Linked DNA regions of Ilumatobacter coccineus YM16-304. The protein of the gene in region 1 binds, or shares a complex with, the protein of each later gene. Links are inferred from orthologs where the notes say so. Each region holds a gene or a part of one and is shown on either strand. Other genes may lie near its edges.

What was found. The genes of interacting proteins can lie anywhere in the genome.
Region 2: rplL (region 1) and rpmB share a complex: the UniProt entries of both Escherichia coli proteins name them as parts of the 50S ribosomal subunit. The link is inferred for Ilumatobacter coccineus YM16-304 from one-to-one orthologs.

Annotation. Positions count from the first base shown.
Region 1 is NC_020520.1:891,161-893,964, reverse strand. What follows is about bases 68-2,802. They hold rplL (50S ribosomal protein L7/L12), read right to left. Parts: upstream 1,758-2,802; coding sequence 1,377-1,757; downstream 68-1,376. Other genes in these bases: rplJ (50S ribosomal protein L10), read right to left, coding at 1,868-2,407; YM304_RS25505 (hypothetical protein), read left to right, coding at 844-1,083; YM304_RS21935 (OmpA family protein), read right to left, coding at 68-758. Also shown: more of YM304_RS21935, read right to left, coding at 1-67. UniProt on the Escherichia coli protein: The binding site for several of the GTPase factors involved in protein synthesis (IF-2, EF-Tu, EF-G and RF3). Is thus essential for accurate translation.
Region 2 is NC_020520.1:2,054,305-2,057,359, forward strand. Bases 54-3,039 are described here. They hold rpmB (50S ribosomal protein L28), read right to left. Parts: upstream 1,650-3,039; coding sequence 1,458-1,649; downstream 54-1,457. Other genes in these bases: YM304_RS09250 (phosphoenolpyruvate carboxykinase (GTP)), read right to left, coding at 54-846; YM304_RS09255 (cold-shock protein), read right to left, coding at 1,169-1,402; YM304_RS25380 (DAK2 domain-containing protein), read left to right, coding at 1,900-3,039. In the rest of the region: more of YM304_RS09250, read right to left, coding at 1-53; more of YM304_RS25380, read left to right, coding at 3,040-3,055.

The DNA of each region.
Region 1 (2,804 bases):
TCCAAGAAGAACTGGATCCGACGATTCAACCGACGACCCTCCACCGTGCCGTTGTCGGCAATCGGCTCCGACTCACCAGCGCCAACCGTCGACAAACGATCCCCATCAACACCACGATCCACGAACCACTGCTTCACCGCACCAGCACGCTCCTGCGACAACACCAGATTGGTCGCCTCGGAACCGCGATCATCGGTGTGCCCCACGATCGTGATCGTCATCGACGGACGAATCGTCAACAACGCCAGCCCCTGGTTCAACAACCCCTCACTCTCCGACAAGATCACCGCACTGTCGGTCTGGAAGTTGATCGTGTCCTCCACCGTCACATTGCCCAGATTCGGATCGCCCGCTGCCGGGTCGACCACATAGTCGTTGAACACGTTCTCCGCACCCAACACCTCAGCCGCCAACGCCTCGATCTCCGCACCAGCCTCCACACTCGGCACCGCACCCTCCAAGAAGATCTGACCACCACGAACCACCGCACGCGACTCCGCTGGTTCATCGGCGTCGCCCGCGTCTCCGGCATCGTCAGCCGCCACGGGATCCTCATCGTCGGCGGGATCCTCATCGTCGGCGGGGTCCTCGTCTCCGGCCGGTTCCTCGTCCCCGGCGGGCTCGTCGCCGGCAGGTTCGTCGCCGGCGGGCTCGGCACCATCTGCGGGGTCCGTGTCTTGCGCTGCCGTGGTGGGCGTTTCGGCGGCCTCGGCGGTCGGATCGGCAGCGGCGTCGGAGGGCTCGTCGCTGTCGTCCACCGACGTCACCGGTGACGTCGACGGCGTCTCGTCGGTCGATGCGATCCGTTGCTCGCCACCGTCGTCGTCGGCGAGCAGCGTCACGATGCCGACGACCGCGAGCCCGAGCAGCGCCAGCACGCCGATCGCCGCCAACGCCCACACGAGGCGCGGTGGGCGGCCGTTCGTGGGCGACGGCGCGGTCGCTGCCGCAGTGATGGCCACGGGCTGTGGCGGCGGAGGAGGCGGTGGTGGCGGGGGTGGCGGCGGGGCGGGCGGCGGCGGCGGCGGCGTGGGAGTGCCGGTCATCGCGACGCTCCCTGGTCTCGGCCCGGCCCACCCATGACGCCACGATACGACAGCGCACCGACTCGACGAACGCGAGGCGCGTGCAGGGTTCGTCAGGCTCGGGGCGATTTTCGCGCGTCGCGTCACGGGCTGCAGTGACGCGACCGTGGCGTGTCGCGGTGCGTGGCGATCGGTTGACGAGAACCAGACGATCGGTGGCGTCGGCCGGCGGACGCTACCGGCTCCGGAACGCGACGGAGCCCGGCGGTCTCCCGCCGGGCTCCGTTCGAATTTCAGCTCATGAGAGCGCAGCGCTCGCACGACCGACGAGCGGTCGACGAACGCCGGCGATCACTTGAGTTCGACGTCTGCGCCGACCTCTTCGAGCTTGGCCTTGGCGGCCTCTGCATCTTCCTTGCTGGCCTTCTCCATGAGCGGCTTGGGGGCGCCGTCGACGAGGTCCTTGGCGTCCTTGAGGCCGACACCGAGCAGGTCCTTGACGACCTTGACGACCTGGATCTTCTGGGCGCCGGCGCCGTTGAGGATCACGTCGAACTCGCTCTGCTCTTCGCCACCACCGGCGTCGCCGCCAGCTGCGGGGGCGCCGGCTGCTGCGACGGCCACGGGGGCTGCAGCGGTGACGTCGAACTTCTCTTCGAAGGCGTCGAGGAGCTCTTTGAGCTCGATCACGGTCAGTGCGGAAATTGCGTCGAGGATTTCATCCTTGGACATGGTGTTCTCTCTTTCGATTCGTGCTGGTCATCCAGCAGTTCAGTTCTGTTGGCATCGAAACCCGGACGCCGCGCTCGTCTCGCGAGCACTCACGTGCAGGGTTTCGGGGATCAGGCAGCTTCTTCTTGCTGCTGGATGAGGGCGTTGAGGCCGTATGCGAAGTTGCGGGGCATCGCCTGGAGCAGACCGGCGGTCTTGACCAGGGGTGCTTGCAGTGCTCCGGCGAACTTCGCCAGCAACACATCGCGGGGCGGGAGATCCGCCAGGACCTTCAGATCGTCGGCCGACATGATGGTTTCACCCATGATGCCGCCCTTGACGACCAGTGCCGGTGTGGCCTTGGCCTGCTCGGTGAGCGCCTTCGCTGCGGCGGCGACGTCGCCGCTCACGAACGTGAGCGCCGTCGGGCCGACGAGGTGTTCGTGAAGCCCTTCCATTCCGGCGGCCGTGGCCGCCAGCTTGACGAGGGTGTTCTTGTACACCTTGTGTTCTGCGCCGGCTTCACGAAGCGGCTTCCGCAGGTCAGCGAACTGGCTCACGGTCAGGCCTCGGTAGTTGGTCACGAACACTGCGGATGCTGCTTCGAGCTTCGCTGTGACTTCTTCGACCACCGCCACCTTGTCGGGGCGTGGTGCGTTTCCTTCTGACATGTGCATTCCTCCTTTCGCTGCAACTCGGGGTGCTCGCATTTCCGAATGCGAACACCGTCGAGGAGCGCATCGCCGAAGCGATGTTTCTTCGAAGGCATGCACCTCGGTTGGCGGAACGATGTTCCATTAGCCACGCCGTCACTCACGTGCGGTGTGGACCAACTGTCTTCGGGCGAGAACCGTGTACTTGTCACGGAAAGGCTAGAGGCTGACGAACGAATCGCCTACTCCGGTGCGCACGTGGTGGGCCCGGCTTGACAAGACCACCGCCCTGGCTCGCCCGTCTACGAGGCCAGCGGCGGTCGGTCTGTCAGCGGCTCCGAACCGTGCCCCGAGTGGGCCACACCTCAAGAACGACAGTGAGTATGCCAGATCTGGCGAGGGCTGCGCACCTCTC
Region 2 (3,055 bases), 1.2 Mb from region 1 along the record:
CTCGGCCTTCCAGCCCGGGATGGTCGGCACGAGCATCGCCAGGTTGGTCTTGCCGCAGGCCGACGGGAAGGCGCCCGCGATGTACTTCGATTCACCTTCGGGGTTGGTGAGCTTGAGGATGAGCATGTGCTCGGCGAGCCAGCCGTCGTCGCGGGCCATGACCGACGCGATGCGGAGCGCGAAGCACTTCTTGCCGAGCAGCGCATTGCCGCCGTATCCGGAGCCGTACGACCAGATCTCACGTGACTGCGGGAAGTGCACGATGTACTTGTTCTCGGCGTCGCACGGCCACGGAACGTCGGTCGCTCCGTCTTCGAGCGGTGCGCCGACCGAGTGGAGGCAGGGCACCCACTGGTCGTTGCCGAGCACGTCGAGTGCGCCCTGGCCCATGCGGGTCATGATGCGCATGTTGGTGGCGACGTACGCCGAGTCGGTGAGCTGCACGCCGATGTGGGCGATGGGGGAGCCGAGCGGGCCCATCGAGAACGGCACGACGTACATCGTGCGGCCCTTCATGCAGCCGGTGTAGAGGTCACGCATCTTCTCGCGCATCTCGGCCGGGTCGCACCAGTTGTTGTTCGGGCCGGCTTCTTCTTCGGTCTCCGAACAGATGAAGGTGCGATCCTCGACGCGGGCGACGTCACCGGGATCGGAGTGGGCCCAGTAACTGTTCGGGCGCTTGGCCTCGTCGAGCTTGGTGAAGGTGCCCGAATCGACCAGCTCTTGGCACAGTCGTTCGTACTCGTCGGCGCTGCCGTCGCACCAGTAGATGTCGGCGGGCTGCATGATCGCTGCCCACTCGGCCACCCAGTCCTTCAGGCGCTGATTCGTCGTCGTACCGCTCATGTTGTTGCTCCCCGTTGAGATGGACCGCGACGAACCGATCGTCGAGGTGAACCCACCGTAAACAACATTCGGGTGAGATCGGGAATCCGATGGGCGCTGCAAGCGCTTTCATCAGACCTTCCCATACCCCTATCTCTCGAAGCGATAGGCGGTCGGGGTCACATCGCAACGAGTGATCGCTGCGGCTGGCGGCGTGCAGCGGGCTGCCGGTTCGCGGCAATCCCCAGGTCAGCAGCGGTGCGCCATGGTCGCCGACGCCGAGCTCGAGGCCGCGCAGACGCGGCCGTCGAGCGATGTCGGAGTCGGTGTGGTGGGCTGGCCGCTAGTTGAGCGGTTCGTGGCCGGGGGTGCCCATGTCGACCTCGGAGCCCATGCTGAGCTGCGTCGCTCGGCCGGCGTCGTCGAGGACGAACAACACACGCTGGCCTTGGCGCAGCATGCGGAAGATCGAACCCTGCAGCGCATCGGCCGCGAGTTCGTAGTCGTTGAGATCGGTATCGCACATGACCAGACCGTCACCGGTGGTGGGGTCGTAGGCCTTGATGACGCCCTGCATAGAAAGGAACGTACCGCGTCGGGTGGTGAGAAGTGAAGACGTCGAGGTCAGGCGCTCAGCCGGCCTTGACGACCTTGCCGGACTTGATGCAACCGGTGCACACGTTGACACGCTTGGTCGCTCCGTTGACCGAGGCGCGGATGCGCTGGATGTTCGGGTTCCAACGGCGCTTGGTGCGGCGATGCGAGTGCGACACCGACATGCCCCACGACGGGCCCTTGCCACACATTTCACACTTGCTTGCCATGATGATTCTCCTGCGAGTCCTACTGACGGCGACGACCTGACAGCCGCACCGAACGGCGGATTACGCTATCGCCCCAATCGGGCCGTCCAACGCAACGCGGTCGCGCAAATCCTGACGCCGATTCAGCGCTCGAACTCCGTTCGTCGATCCTGGCGCCGATGCCGGCGGTTCGTGCCGGATCGGTGCCGCGGCGCAGCCCGGTGCGCGGCGGCGACTCGCCCGGGCGCCATGCGCCGTAGACTCTCGCCTCGTGCCAACTCTGGAACGGTTCACCACCGAAGCGCTGCGGGATCTCGTCGTCACCTTTCGTGACACGGTGAAGGCACACGCAGGCGGACTCAATCGACTCAACGTGTACCCGGTGCCCGATGGCGACACCGGCACCAACATGGCGCGCACGCTCGAAGCGGTCGTCACCGAGATGGAGACGGCGGCGGTCGACGACCTCGAAGCCACGTGCGACGCCATCAGCCACGGCTCGCTCATGGGTGCCCGCGGGAACAGCGGCGTCATCCTCAGCCAGATCATGCGCGGCATCGCGTCGACCATGAAGGTCGAACCCTCCGATGGCGAGTCGATGGGTCGACGGTTCGCCGACGCGCTCCAAGCGGCGTCGGCCGGTGCGTACCAGGCGGTGCTCAAGCCCATCGAAGGCACGATTCTCACCGTCGTCCGCGAGAGCGCCGACGCCGCGAAGGCCTCGGCCGACGAGGGCGGTTCGCTCATCGAGGTCGTGCGCGCGGCGCGAGCGGCGGGCAAGACCGCACTCGACAACACACCCGAGCAACTGCCGGTGCTCAAAGACGCAGGCGTCGTCGACGCCGGTGGCGCCGGCTTCCTGCTGCTGCTCGACTCGGCGTTGCACGTCGTCGACGGTGACCCGCTGCCCGAGGCCGAGGAAGACGATGGCACCGGGGGAGCGGTCGGTGCGGCGTTCGACGCGGTGGCGCACCGGTCGTCCGACGTACACGGCGAACTCGACGTGAGCGAGCAGCGCTACGAGGTCATGTACTTCCTCGATCTCGACGACGCGATGATCGACGACTTCAAGCAGGGTTGGGGAGCGATCGGCGACTCCATCGTCGTCGTCGGCGGCGACGGGCTCTGGAACTGTCACGTCCACACCAACGACATCGGCGCAGCGATCGAAGTACCGCTCGACCTCGGAGGCCGTCCACGGCAGATCCGCGTGAGCGACCTGTTCGAAGAGGTCGACGAAGAACACGCCAAGCGCGAGGCCGAGATGCAGTCCGACGGTGGCGGTGCCGCTGCCCCGTCGAAGCCGGTCAAGGCCGCGGCCGGCGCTGGTCTGCCGCCCGTCACCACCGCCGTCGTCGGCGTGTGCACCGGTGACGGTCTCGTCGAACTCTTCGCGCAACTCGGCGTGCAGGGAGTGGTCACCGGCG